DNA from 2 places in the Enterococcus saigonensis genome. Region 1 is predicted to be linked to the other one. Evidence: riboswitches for the same ligand, from Rfam matches in the RefSeq annotation. Region 1 holds a riboswitch; the other holds the start of a gene.
The links. A riboswitch is a leader RNA that binds a small molecule or an ion and turns the genes downstream of it on or off. The one in region 1 is predicted to bind fluoride.

Region 2: linked by a shared signal. The riboswitch ahead of EsVE80_RS05950 (chloride channel protein) and the one ahead of eno (phosphopyruvate hydratase) in region 1 are both predicted to bind fluoride.

The regions. Positions count from the first base shown of each region.
Region 1 is NZ_AP022822.1:376,485-384,206, reverse strand. Features, by position in the region: gene EsVE80_RS01755 (TetR family transcriptional regulator) at 286-888, opposite strand; gene proC (pyrroline-5-carboxylate reductase) at 902-1,705, opposite strand; gene eno (phosphopyruvate hydratase) at 1,860-3,131, opposite strand; fluoride riboswitch at 3,223-3,283, opposite strand; gene EsVE80_RS01740 (ABC transporter ATP-binding protein) at 3,446-5,230, opposite strand; gene EsVE80_RS01735 (MarR family winged helix-turn-helix transcriptional regulator) at 5,383-6,204, opposite strand; gene EsVE80_RS01730 (AraC family transcriptional regulator) at 6,700-7,569, opposite strand.
Region 2 is NZ_AP022822.1:1,259,934-1,267,655, forward strand. Features, by position in the region: gene nifJ (pyruvate:ferredoxin (flavodoxin) oxidoreductase) at 1-1,858, shown strand, start outside; gene EsVE80_RS05945 (hypothetical protein) at 1,921-2,262, opposite strand; gene EsVE80_RS05950 (chloride channel protein) at 2,252-3,532, opposite strand; fluoride riboswitch at 3,640-3,712, opposite strand; gene EsVE80_RS05955 (L-lactate dehydrogenase) at 3,859-4,818, shown strand; gene EsVE80_RS05960 (hypothetical protein) at 5,139-5,276, shown strand; gene EsVE80_RS05965 (3D domain-containing protein) at 5,614-6,231, shown strand; gene EsVE80_RS05970 (DUF1538 domain-containing protein) at 6,463-7,146, shown strand; gene EsVE80_RS05975 (DUF1538 domain-containing protein) at 7,143-7,722, shown strand, end outside.

The DNA of each region.
Region 1 (7,722 bases):
GAAATTTACTTAACCTTTTCTTAATATTTAAAATGTAATTCGAATCGAAAAAGCACAAACTCTAGGCCTTTTAGAAAATATCAAAGAAGCCATTTTATCCGACTTTTAGCAAGAGAAAACGGGGAACTGTCTTGAAAACTAATAGGTAAAATACGATCACATTAGCCAAACAAAAAACTTCATTAACAAAATTTTGTAATTCTCTCAACAATAAAAAACAGAAATTTGCTTTAATAGCCATATTGCTACTTTTAGACGCAAATATCTGTTTTACTCTGAATTATTCTATTTTTTTTGAATACCTTGTTTGAGCCATTTAATTCGCAACTGATAAATAGTGGCTAATCGTTTTTCATCCCAATCATTGACTATAAAGGCAGTCAATATCTCCATCACCAAATCCATAATCAGAAATAAAAATTCTTGGCTTTCTTCTAGCGTATCCATACTAATATCATTTTTGATCAAAAGCTCTTGCCATTGCAGCACCATTGCATTTTGCCCATTACTGTGATCATTGCGTTTAGCAAAAATTGTCGGATTAGCTGTCAATAATTGAATTTGTTGCCATTCTTTTGCTGTTTTATCCACTCGCGCAATTTTTTTTAGATAATTTGCAATTCCCGCAAATAAATCGTCTGACATCGTATAAACAGACGTTAATATTTCACGGTGAACTGCAATAGAAGCTTTTTGCACTACATATTGATGCGCATCTTCTAAATCAATGAAATATTTGTAAAAAGCTCCCCGCGACATACCCATTTTTTCAACAATTTCGGATACTTTCACTTGAGAAATGTGTCGATTATAAAAAGTTGCCAATAAAATCATTTCAACTTTTTCCTGTTTATCAACAGCTAAATTTAAAAAAGTGGCTTTTGGCATCTATTTTCCTCCATTATTTCCCTAACTCACGACTTTTTTTTGTTGCTGCACACACAGCTGCTATTCCTGCTGCTCGTAATCCTTCCGTTTCTAATGCTTTTACACCCGCAATTGTAGTACCTCCTGGTGAAGTTACACGATCTTTTAAAACACCTGGATGTTCTTTGGTTTCTCCCACCATTTTTGCTGCCCCAAGAACCGTCTGAGCGGCAAATTCATAAGCCATTTCTCGCGGCATTCCTTCAAAAACTGCACCATCAGCTAGGGCTTCAATAAACATATAAACAAATGCTGGACCTGAACCACTTAATCCCGTTACACTATCCATCATTTTTTCTGAGACTACTTCTGCTTTTCCAAAACTACGAAAAATTGCTAAAATTTGGTCTAGTTCTCCTGTAGTAACCATCTGATTTGCGGCAACGGCTGACATACCTTCTCCCACCAAGACTGGCGTATTTGGCATAACACGTAGAATTTTTTGCTTTTTTCCAAGATAGCCAATAATTGTATCTATTGTAACACCAGCGGCAATAGAAACCACTAATTGATCCTTTCTAATCACGGTTGCTACATGTTCTAACACTTCGGATAAAATACTAGGTTTTACCGCAAAAATAATGATATCACTTTTTTTAATTAATTCATCACCTGTGTGTGTTACGTTAACATCAAACCGTTTACTAATACTTTCTAATGAAGGGCCATAGGCATCATAGACAAAAATGTCCTCTCTTATGTAAAGTTTTGACTGCAATAACCCACTGATCATTGCCTGCCCCATATTTCCTCCCCCATAAAATCCTATTTTACCCATTTCCCTCATCCTTTCTTTGGTTTAATTTTGCTATATTTTTTAATAAAAAGCTACCGTCAGATGGATTTTTATAAAATTCAGATGTGAGACTACTTATATAACAAAAAGAATACTCCAGCTAGAGTACTCCTTTTGAGTTAAAATATAGATTTTCTTATTTCCTAGGAAAATGTGCTAGTTTAGCGTAGCCTTCCAATTCTTCTTCAATCCGTAAAAATTGATTGTATTTTTCCACTCGTTCACTGCGGGCCATAGAACCTGTTTTAATTTGTCCGGCATTCATTGCGACAGCAAAGTCAGCAATATAAGTATCACCAGTTTCTCCTGAACGATGGGAAATCATTGTATTGTAACCATTTTGGCGCGCTAATTTAATAGCTGCAATGGACTCAGAAACTGTGCCAATTTGGTTTAGTTTGATTAAAATTGCATTGGCGACGCCTTTATCAATGCCCTCTTTAAAAATAGTGGGGTTGGTAACAAAAATATCATCGCCAACTAGTTGAATGTTAGCCCCCATCGTATCCGTTTGTTTTTTAAACCCGTCCCAATCATGTTCGGAAAAACCATCTTCAATTGAAATAATAGCAGGGTATTTCGCTACTAATTCTTGGTAGTAGGTTAACATTTCGCCACTGGACATTTCTTTGCCTTCAAAGTTATATTTATGGGTATCCTCATTATAAAATTCGCTTGAAGCTGGATCTAACGCAATCGCAATTTCTTCTTTTGGCATGTAACCAGCAGCTTTAATTGCTTCATACAATGTTTCGATAGCAGCTTCTGTACTACCTAGTTTTGGCGCAAAGCCGCCTTCATCCCCAACCGCTGTTTCAAGGCCTTTTTTAGCTAAAATTCCTTTTAGTGTGTGGTAGATATTGGCAATTTTTTCTACTCCATCACGGAAACTTGCTCTTTTAACTGGCGTAATCAAAAATTCTTGAACATCAATGCCCGAATCAGCATGGACACCACCATTAATTACGTTAAAAAATGGTTGTGGTAATTCTAAATCAACACTACCTAAATAACGATACAAAGGTTCCTTTTTGCTAGCGGCAGCGGCTCGACTAACCGCCATCGAAACACCTAAAATAGCGTTAGCACCCAACCGACCTTTATTGGCTGTGCCGTCTAAATCAATCATGATGTGATCAATTTTTTCTTGATCAAATGGACTCAACCCAACTAATGCATCTTTGATTTCTGTGTTTACATTGTTCACTGCTTTTAAAACACCTTTGCCTTGCAGGCGATCACCGCCATCGCGCAATTCGACAGCCTCACGATCGCCAGTTGAAGCTCCTGATGGCACTTGTGCACGTCCTAATGTTGCATCAGATAAAATGACATCGACTTCGACAGTTGGGTTACCTCTTGAATCAAAAACTTCTCTTGCTTTAACATTTTCAATCACTACTGACATGATAATTCCTCCTTAGATTCTTTGAGTGGCAAAATTCAAAATGCAAAAAAACACCTGTTGTAAAAGTATTTGAAAACATCTCAAATAAACTCTTACAACAGGTGTCATCAGCCATTTCAGCACTTATAGGGAACACCATCCCTTTACGCGAAAATAATATCGCCATTTTCAAAAATTGTAAAACAAAAAGACTCTTGCTTTTAATTAGCCGTAAATTTCAAATTTGTCCGCTAAATAAATAAGATGAAATTTAAGTAACAGTTTAAGCTGTTTCATAAATTTCACCTTATAAATAATAGTTACATCTGGTTTTTTTAATCTACAACTTGCTCATTTACATATTTGGCATATAAAGGGTGCGTTGCAATTAACTCACGGTGTGTCCCACTGCCTGTCACTTCTCCATGTTCGATAAAGTAAATTTTATCTGCGTCAACAATCGTTGACAGGCGGTGAGCAATTACTAATGTTGTTCTTCCTGCCATTAACTGATCTAATGCTCGCTGTACTTTTTCTTCTGATTGAGAATCTAGACTGGCTGTAGCTTCGTCTAACATCAAGATATTCGGATTGCGTAAAAAGGCTCTGGCAATCGCAATGCGTTGCTTTTGTCCACCAGATAATTTGACGCCGCGTTCGCCAATTTGCGTATCCAATTGATCAGGAAAATCGCGGACAAACTGATCCGCATACGCTAATGACAAACCTTCCCACATTTTCTCATCTGTTAGTAACTGATTTAAGCCATATTGTAAATTGTCTCGAATACTACCGGCAAAAACCGCACTATCTTGTGAGACATAACCAATTTGTGAACGCCAATCTTTTAGAGACAGGTCTTGAATATTTTGTCCACCAATGGTAATACTGCCTGATTTTGGTTCATAAAAACGTTCCAACAGGCCAAAAATCGTTGACTTACCTCCACCACTAGGTCCGGCAAATGCCACCACCGTATTAGGTTTAGCTTCAAAAGAAACATCTTGTAAAATCACTTTTGATTTGTCGTAACTAAATGATAAGTGATTTGCTTCAATTGTTTTACCTGTGACAGTAATATTGGTATCAACGGTAATTGTTTCCGTTGGTGTTTCCAAAATTGCTTGAATGCGTTCTGTTGCCCCCATTGCTTTTTGCACTTGAGAAAAGAAGGTAGCAAAGCTAGCAGCTGGTGTAATGATATTGAAGAGATACAATAAGAAAGCGACCAATTCACCACTAGTTAGTGTCCCTGCTTGCACCCGTACTGCTCCATAGCCTAAAATACCAACAAACAAACCTAGCATTGTCGTCATCATTACTGGCTGCAAGACAGCTTCAACTTTGGCATCTTTTAAACCTAGTTTAAAGATTTTATCAATATAGCGACCACCATTTTTAATTTCATAGCTTTCGCCATTACTGGATTTAATTAAGCGAATCTCAGATATTTTCTCTGTCGTATCTGCATTAAAATCTGCTAGTGCACCTTGCATTTGGCGCCCAATTTTCATCATAAATTTTCCAATTGGCATCATTACTAACATAACGACTGGCACAGAAATAAACATTAGCGCCGCCATTTTCCAGTCCATGATAAATAAGATAATCACCGAGCCGACTAATTGAATAGCCCCCGTAATAAAATTAGGAAATTGGGTCGTTACCAAGTCCTTTATTACACTGGTATCATTCACCAAACGAGAGCTACTTTCACCTGATTTATGATCGTCATAATAGGCGACAGGCAAATGTAACAAGTGGTGCCATAATTTTTCTCGTAATGTTTTGACAGAACTTTCCCCGACATAACGTAAAAAATAACCGCCAATTGCACCGAAACCTAAATATACGATAAACGCCAACACCAAGACGGCAACCATTTTGCCATCGATTTTTGCTAACTCACTCGTATCTACTAATCCTTTTGTTAACTGTGGCACAACAAGACTCGCGCCACTCGTGATTAAGCTTAGTAATAAACCAAAAGCAAAAAGTGCTTTTTGGGGGCTCACACTATTAATTAGTTTCAAAAAATCTTTAAATTTAAATGTTCCTTTAGCTTTTGGTAACTCATCATCAAAAATTGCAGCTTCACGGCCGCCTCCACCTTGTGGCATTGTAAATTCCTCTTTTCTTCATTAACGTCTGACATTACGCAGGTGTAAAGAAAAAACGCCTGTAACCTTTACAAACTTGAAATTTTTTGTAAAAAGTGTCTGCCAGACTAAATTGTTTTAGACAGAATCGTTTTAAAACGTCGTTAACTCTTTTAAAAATCTTTCCATTCATCTTGATCTTGTTTATCTTCTTTACCCTGATTTGGCTTCATACCACCAATTTTATTCTTCCAAAAATCAAACCAGGCCTCTTGTTGTTCTTTGGTTGGATGGGGGTGATTTTCGTGAAAATTACGACCACCAAGACGGCCGCCACGCCCCCCTCTTAGTCCACCACCAAAGCCACCAAAGTCGCCACGGAAATTACGCATGTGTTCTAAATCTTCAAATGACATTTCTCGCATTTTTTTCTGCATTTCTCGACGTAATTTATTCATGTCCGCAGCATCCATTTCAGCCCATTCTTGCCCAAAATGTTCTTTAAAAACTTCCTGCATATTTTGAATAGCTGCGAGACGATCAAAAGGATCTACAAAGGCTTCGGCTTTTTGTTTCATGTCATCATTCCAGCCTTCTTTAATTTTTTGTAATAAATCTGCTAGTTCCGTCATTTCCTCTTCCGTTAAGCCATCAAAGAAATGTGCACTTTCACTTGTTTGTGCTGTTTGTGCCGATATTTCTGCCTGCTTTTTGCCTACTTCGGTCAAAAATACTTTCTTAATACGTTTGTCCTGCTCATCTTCAATGCGTTTAATAGAGCCACTATTTTCTAATTTCTTCAATAATTCTGCCAGTGAACTAGGACTCAAACCCAAAATGTCTGCTAAATAGCCTTGGGTTAATCCGTCTTCCAAGCGCAGTACTGCCAATACTCGCTGTTGCCCTGTTAATTTTTGTCTTTTACTCATAAACGCATTGCCAGCATCACTGATGAAACGAATTTGTTTTAATAATTGGTCACTAAATGTATTCATTAAAATTACCTCACTTTTATTACGGCACCGAATATTTCGGTACCGAACTTTATTACATTGGTGATTATATTTCGGTACCGAACAATTGTCAATCCTTTTATCTCAAAAATTTTTTAGTATCCATTTCACTAAACAGTAAAAAAAAACACCAACATCTTATTATCCATTTGGCGTGAATAATAAAATAGTTGATGTCATTTCGCTAAAATGCGAAAAAATGATTCTAACGAATTGAAGTTGAACGTTAGGCTCACACGTTTATTATACCTGATTCTCGTTAACTTTTCCTTTTAATTGCAAAATGAACCCAGAATAAGAAACCAAAGATTCCTAAAAATTCTGTTTATTCTGCATGGAATCTAGTTACCTAGCGCAAACAATAAGTAATATTCTACTTTCTCTCATACAAAATACATTCTGGCAGTAACGTTTGGGCTTTCTTATATCGGCAAGTAATGTGCCGCACCCATGCATTACAACGTATAAACTAATCGTTTAGCTGCCCATGGATTTTTCTTTAATTGGGATATAAATTTCACTATAAGCAAACTTATCTTTTTTTGTATTCATTTTCGTAAATGAAAAATTGGGCTTTGCAATTAGCTCATACTCTACACTAGGCAACCATTCACTGTAAATTTTAGCCATTGTCTTTTGCATTGTTTCCGGAAATGGACCTTCAGCAGTAAAAACTGCCCATAAACCTGCCGATACAGCTTTTTTTGTTAATAACTTAGGCTCTTTTGTCGTTAAAACACCGATAAGATGTGTCAGCTCCCCTTTTTCTTCTTTAAACCCATAATCAGCAGCATAAGATGCATTCACAACTTCTAAGGGAGCCACATTTTTCAAAGCATGCATTTCCTCTCTTTGGGCGCCAGTAATGCTTTGTGCTAAGGCAATAATCTCTTCATTTACGCCTTCAAATTGCATAGAGACTCTCTTTTTAACTCCCGCTAAATAAAAGTCCGGCATTTCAATTATTTTATATTCCATATTATTTCCTCCTGTAACTGTAATGGTAAAGGAGATTTTTGGGAAAACTTTACTTTGTTGCAATTTGTTAATTTCAGACGGAAGCAGTCCACTCCACTTTTTAAAAGCACGGGTAAAACCATCCAAGGATTGATAACCATATTGGTAGGCGACTTCTGTCACACTTGCTCCTTGGCTTAATTTTTGTGCGGCCTCTGATAAACGACGTTGCTTGATATATTCACTGATTGTCATTTGAGTTAAATGAAAAAAAACAATTTTCAAGTGGTACACTGAAACACCGGTAATTTTTTGCAACATTTGTGGCTGAATTTCTTCTGTTAAATGTGCTTCAATGAAATCAACAAGTACGTTCAACTCTTTTAGCATTATTTTCCCCTCCTTATTTATAAAGATACAGGCACTTTTATAAATTGACTCGATATTTTGTATTAAATTAAGTCGTATGATTACTTCGTACTTCCGAAAAAATTTTATCCCAGTATATTTCAAGGCAAGTTGTCTTTTACAGCTCAATTATAA
Region 2 (7,722 bases), 880 kb from region 1:
TTGTTCCGCGGCTTTCTTTGAAGTGACGGATATTATGAACCAAGAGACTTTCCTGCCGTTATTAAAACAGGAAGTTCAAAATGCTTATGGAAAAAAATCAATGAAACTAGTGGAAAATAACTGGAATGCGATTGATGAAACTTTTGAAGCTTTAACAAAAGTGGACGTGCCAACAGAATGGGCAAATATTGAAGTCCCAGTAAAAAATCCCAAAACAGATGAAAACAAACCTGCTTATATTCGTAATATCTTAGAACCGATTAATCGTCAAGAAGGCAATGGTTTATCTGTTAAAGACTTAATGGATAATGATATGTTAGGTGGAACAATGGCAATGGGATCTGCAGCTTATGAAAAGCGCGGCATTGCTTTAGAAGTTCCTGAATGGTTGCCAGACGCATGTACGCAATGTAATGAATGTGCCTTTATCTGTCCTCATGCTGCAATTCGTCCTTTCTTAGCTGATGAAGAAGAAAAAGCTGAAGCGCCTGAAGGATTCATTACTCGGAAAATGCGCGGCGCAGATGGCTTAGAATATCGTATTCAGGTATCTGTTGAAGATTGTACAGGTTGTGGTCTTTGTGTAGAGGCTTGTCCGGCTAAAGGAAAAGCATTAGTCATGAAACCGTATGAAGCGATGAAAGATGAAGCAATGAATTGGGCATTTGCAATGACATTACGTCAAAAGGCAAATCCTATAAAAAAAGAATCTGTCAAAGGCTCGCAGTTTGAACAACCTTTATTGGAATTTTCTGGTGCTTGCGCTGGTTGTGGCGAAACGCCTTATATCAAATTGTTAACACAGTTGTATGGGGATCGGATGATGATAGCCAATACAACTGGCTGTTCTTCTATCTGGGGTGGTTCTTCTCCAGCAACGCCTTATACCACCAATGCAAATGGTTGTGGTCCAGCTTGGTCAAATTCATTATTTGAAGATAACGCAGAATTTGGCTTAGGTATGTATATTGCCAATGAAACAAAACGAAAACGGTTGGTAACGGCGGTTAAAAATGTTTTGAATCAAAATGCTGTTTTACCAGAAACAAATGAATTGTTAACTGACTGGATGGAGCATATCCATGAGGGTAATGGTACACAACAACGGGCAGCAAAAGTTATTGCTGCATTAAAATCTGAAGTTAATAATCTTGCTGTAGCTCCATTGTTGGAATACCAAGATATGTTTGTAAAACCAAGTCAATGGATTATTGGTGGCGACGGTTGGGCATATGATATTGGTTATTCAGGCATTGATCACATTTTAGCTACTGGAGCAGACGTTAATATTTTTGTCATGGACAATGAGCTATACGCCAATACAGGTGGTCAAATGTCTAAAGCGACCCCAACTTCTGCTATTGCAAAATTTGCAGCTGGTGGGAAGAAAACCAAGAAAAAAGATTTGGGTATGATGGCAATTGCTTACCAAGATGTTTACGTAGCACAAATTTCAATTGAGGCTAACCCAAAACAAGCTTTAAAAGCAATTATGGAAGCTGAATCCTATCCAGGACCATCTGTTATTATTGGTTATACGCCATGTATTAACCATGGAATTAAAGGTGGGATGAGCCAATCAATCAAAGAGAGTAAAGCAGCTGTAGAAAGTGGCTACTGGCAACTATATCGCTATGATCCACGTTTAAGAGAAAAAGGCAAGGATCCAATGCGAGTAGATTTCAAAAAAGTTGATTTTACGAAAATGAATGAATTTTTGGAAAATCAAGTTCGTTTTTCTGCTTTGCGAATTATTAAACCTTCATCAGAAGAAGTTGATCAAATGTTAGGACAAACTGTTCAAGATATGGAAGAAAGAACAGAAGTGTACAGTCAATTAGCTGATTTGAAGAAATAATGAAAAGCCAGTTTTGCATTAAAAGCAAAACTGGCTTTTTAAAAGCTATAATAATATGCTTGTTAATCAGCAATCTCATGAATAGAAAAGCTAGCTAGTTGGAATAAATGATGATTTATTACAAAAACTTTATCATGTTGTTTTTGCACTTTACCAATTTCGTATTTGACAATTCTTTCCTCGCCAGCTTTTATGACATATTGTGATTGATAGCTGCTATGTCGTTTGGGATTATCTACCCAATTGTTACCATCCAAACTATAGCTATTATGAACTACTTGTACAACGCCTTCGTGGACTCTAATTTGAAAATACTTTGGGCCAGTCTGATTAAAGTGTAACGTGTGAACTCTTTTTTTTCCAAATAGTTTAGAAAGAATGACTTTTTCTGAATTAGTTTTCATTTGAGACTCCTACTTTAGGTAATTCAGATAAACGATGGCCAATATGATGAGCTAAGAGAGTAGATTTTGGTCGAATAATTAACTGAGAAGTATAAATTCCTTGATGGCCCGAGATGAAATAACTAATAAAAGCACTAACTACATAAAATGGCAGCATTTTGGAACCAAATAAGTCAATTCCCAACATAATTGTCGTTAAAGGCGCATTGGCGGCACACCCAAAGACACAAATCATTCCTATCGCAGCAAAAAGACTAGGTGTTAGATGAAAAAATGAAGCGATTCCTGAGCCTAATGCAGAACCAATATCAAATAACGGAGTAACTTCTCCGCCTTGAAAACCAGCTCCTAAACTTAAACTAGTAAAAAATAATTTAAACAAACCTTCTTTTGCTGTTGCTACTCCCGTAAAAGCATCGTCCATCATCCACAAACTCAAGCCTTCATACTTTTGTCCATTTAAAATGGTCATTAAAACAACAACAATCCCTGCAGTGATAAACGCGCGTATTAAATAGTTGCTAAAAAATTTGCGATAAATTTTTTTGGCATGGTGAGTTAAATAAGCAAAAAGTCGTCCAGCTAACCCAAATAAAATACTTGCGAGAACAAAGGCAAAAAGTAGACGAGGTGTAATGCTTGTTAACTCAGTAATATAATGATGAGTGTGAGTAGTTCCCCAAAGTTGTGCAGTAAAATCTCCTAGATAAGCAGCCATAAAACAAGAAAGCAAAGCGTTTCGTTCAATTTTGCCAATATAAGCCATTTCCATCCCAAAAAAAGCACCTGCCAAAGGGGTACCAAAAATAGAGGCAAAACCGGCACTAATTCCAGCGTGGACTAGCAATTTTCGCTTTTTTTTGTTTAATTTTAATTTTAATCCTAATCTATTGGAAATAACACCACCAATTTGAACGGCACTTCCTTCGCGTCCTACAGACGCACCAAATAAGTGAGAAAAAATTGTGAAAAAGAAAGTAAAAAATCCCATTCTAACAGGAACAGGTGCTTCTTTTTGAATACTTTCAATAATTAAATTATTACCTTTGTCTGCGCCTTTTCCGTAAGTTTGATACGAATAAGCAGTAATTATCCCAAGTACGGGAAGTAAGTATAATAGGTAAAAATGACTATCACGAAAATTTCCTACCCAAGTTAAACCAGTTAATAAGAAATGAGAAATAGTTCCCGTGGTAAGTGCAACAATTAATATAGCTCCATAAAAAATTCCGCTTTCTTTGACTATTTTTATTCCTGATTTTTCTTTCATTTAAATCCTCCTATATTATGCTATTTAATAATGGTAATAATGTTCTTATTTCTTTATTGTTCAAAGTTTGGAAATAAAGACAAAAAAAGCTAATGACTTCTACAAATAAACTTGTAGAAGTCATTAGCGTAATTGCGGTTTTGGATAAATCCAAGGGAGAACATCATTCCCAAAATATTTAACTATTGTTAGTCTAGCGAAAAGCATTATTCAAGTCAAGAAAATTTCAGAAATTTTTTTGTAAATATATAATCGCAAAACTTTGTCAGTTTGACCATGTTTTGATAACATGATGTTGTACTTAAAATAATTTTGAGGTGAAAAATATGCGAATAAATAAATCTAAAGTCGCCATTATTGGTAGCGGTCTAGTAGGTTCTTCAACAGCCTTCAGTTTAATTACACAAGGGGTTTGTGATGAAGTGTTAATGGTAGATATTAATGCTGAAAAAGCATCCGGTGAAGTGCGGGACTTACGCAATTCTATCCGATTTTTGGGGCGAAATGTTCGAGTGAAAGCCGGAACATATGCTGATTGTGGCGATGCTGATATTGTAGTTATTACTGCAGGAGCTCCTCCAAAAGCTGGTCAAACGCGGTTAGACACATTAGATATCAGTGCCAAAATTGCCAAATCAATTGTGCAGCCCGTAATGCAAAGCGGTTTTGATGGGATATTCGTTGTTGTTTCTAATCCTGTAGATATGTTAGCGCATTTAGTTTATAAATTATCAGGTCTACCAAAAAATCAGGTTATCGGTTCGGGGACTTCTGTTGATTCCGCTCGGCTACAAAACTTTTTAGCAGATTTAGTGGATGTTGATCCTAGAAGTGTTTATGCCTATGCTTTAGGTGAACACGGAGATTCTTTAATGGTACCTTGGTCGACAGTCACCGTAGCAGGAAAATCATTTACAGACATTATTGCAGACAATGCAGAACTAGTTGGAGATGTTGATTTAGATGAAATCGTCTACAAGACAACACAAGAAGGTTGGGAAATCTACAATCGTAAAGGAACAACATATTACGGTATCGCTTCAGCTTGCGTCGGTATTATTAAAGCAGTCTTATATGATGAAAATTCAATTGTTCCAGTTTCTACTTTATTAGAAGGTGAATATAATGAAGTAGGGATTTTTGCAGGCGTTCCAGCAGTTTTAAATCGTTCGGGTGTCTTTGATATTTTAGAAATTCATATGACAGCAGAAGAAGAAGCTAAATTCCGTCATTCTGCAACTGTTATTCGTGAATATACAGAAAAAATTCGAAAGTATGAAAACTAGTCTAGTTGAACGTCCTACAGTGTTTCTGGAAAAATTATGGAGCTTGATAGTCATTAACTAGTGCGAAAATTTTGCGTAAAAATCTTTTAAAAAATAAAATAATGAATAATTTGATAACTCAACGCTATAAAAACGCGCTTACCAAGAGCTGATTTGTATGAGCAGATTGTTTAAGAAAGACAGATACGGAAATTATGCTATTAAATGACAAATATCTAAGGCCCTAAATAAAGTAAAAGAAGTATTAATTGTACAAATTGAATTGACAAACTTAGTGAAGCTGCACAAAAAACACTAACTGGTTTTTAGGAGGGCAGAAATTGCAAGTAGAAGTTAAAAATAAAGATTTTCATTACCAATTGACGATTGAAAGAAAAACCATTCAAGATGTTTCCATGATTGTATGCGGTACAATTTTAATAACAAATTTAATAAAGTACTACCGTAAAAAGCGATAGTAAGTATTTGGACTACATTTCGTCATGAAGTAACAAAATAATATTTTTGTAATTTTTAAGTGGAAAATAATAATTTATGATGCCATTTAAAGTTTTCTTAATTTTTTGTACCTTAATTTTAATTGCTGTATGACAATTGTCAGAATATTATGGGATAAATACTTCCAAATTTGAAAGGAATTGCACGGCTATTTTTAAATAAACGTGGTTTTTTGTAATAAACTTTGTAGAACTGAAATATTCTGTTATGGTGTTGTTACCTACAAGTTGTCGCTCCTTGTTATGATATAAAAGTCGTTTGAGACGAATATTGAAATCATAAAGGAGCAACTTATATATGAAATTAGTAAAATCGCTTTTTACAACAACAGCACTTTTAGCTGGCATCGCAGCATTTGGTGTTAATGCCAATGCAGCAGAAGTTGAGCATACCGTTACAAGTTCAGACACATTAACAAGTATTTCATTGAAATACTATGGTGACACAGATCATGTACAAACAATTGCAACAGCAAATAATATTAAAAATGTCGATTTGATCATTGATGGTCAAGTATTAAAATTTGATACAGACAAAAATGTTACAACATCAACAGAAGCTACGGCTTCCCAAGCTAGTCAAACTACGACACAAGATGAAAACCAAACAGGCTATTCAGGTCGTACTTTCACAATGGAGTCAACGGCATATAGTTCAGACCCTGCTGATGCTTTAGGAGGGGGAACGGTGACTGCAACAGGTCAAAATCTTTTGGAAAATCCTATGGCAGTAGCTGTTGATCCGAATGTAATTCCCTTAGGTACACATCTATATGTAGAAGGTTATGGTGAAGCTTATGCGGTAGATACCGGTTCTGCAATTCAAGGAAATATTATTGATGTTCATTTCCCAACAGCAGCGCAATGTAATGCTTGGGGGCGTCGTCAAGTACAAGTAACGATTTTAGATAACTAATATAAAAATATTGCGAGTAGTTCAATTCAGTCTCTTTTCTTTAAAAAAGGACAGAATTGAGCTATTTTTTTGTATTAGGTATGAAAAACTAATTAATAAAATTATGAGATAATAAATTGTATTATTAAAATAGTTACATAGTTTTGTATTTTATTTGTCATTTTATTGTATACTTGAATTATTGGAAGCTTTTTTGAGAAAGAAAGTGAATATTTGTTAAGGAGGGAAAATATGCAAAAAAATTTTCAAGAAGTAATTGTTGCGATTTTACCGATGACTGTCTTGATAATCATTTTGACTTTTATTTTTGCACCATTACCTGTTGAAGATTTGGCAACTTTTATTGTAGGTGCTGGAATTATGATGGTTGGGATGACCTTATTTTTATTTGGGGCTGAATATTCGATGTTACGTGTTGGTGAATTAGTAGGGGAGTATATGATCAAACGGCGTAGTTTAGCAATTATGATTAGTCTGGGATTTTCAATTGGAATTGGCATAACAATTGCAGAGCCTTCTGTTCAAGTCCTGGCTCAGCAAGTAACAGAAATTTCTGAAGGTACTATTACAAAAGCAGTCTTGATTGGAGTAGTAAGCATTGGGACAGGGATATTTTTGGCGTTTGCCCTGTTGCGAACAGTATTTCGACTATCCTATTATCAAATGATGTTAGTTGGTTATGTTGCAGTTTTCATCGCCTCTTTTTTCACTAGTCCGGAATTTATGCCCATTGCCTTTGATGCTGGTGGTGTGACAACAGGGCCGGTTACGGTACCTTTTATTTTAGCTCTGGCTAGCGGTTTAACTAGTATGATTCATCAAGGGAAAGGAGAAAATGACAGTTTTGGAATGGTGGGGGTTTCCTCACTAGGACCAATTCTTGCCGTGATGGTTTTGGGGGTGATTTTTCAGTGATCTTTTTACAACAGGTCTTTACTGGTTTTACTGAAATGATTAAAGATGTCTTAATTGCAATTTTTCCGATTGTCTTTTTATTTATTTTGTTAAATTTTACAAGCTTTAAATTAAGTAAAAAAAAATTCAGTCAGATTTTAAAGGGCTTTTTAATTACAACAATCGGTCTAATTTTATTTTTGCATGGCGTTAATATTGCCTACGTACCAGTGGGACAATATTTAGGTAGTGAAATTGCACAGCTGGAGTATAACTGGATACTAATTCCCTTGGGCTTTTTGATGGGGTTTCTCGTAGGTTTTGCTGAACCAGCAATTCATGTGATGGTTAAACAAGTTGAAGAAGAAAGTGGCGGTACCATCCGAGGCAGAATTTTGTTAGCAGTTGTTTCTCTTGGAATAGGTGCAGCTGTTAGTCTGTCCATGTGGCGGTTATTAGCAGGTTTTAGTCTATATTATTTTCTTATTCCGGGTTATCTCTTAGTTTTTATTTTGGGGCGCAAAGTTGACAAAATGTTTTTAGCTATGGCTTTTGATAATGGTGGAGTAGCGACAGGTCCTATGTGTTCGACCTTTA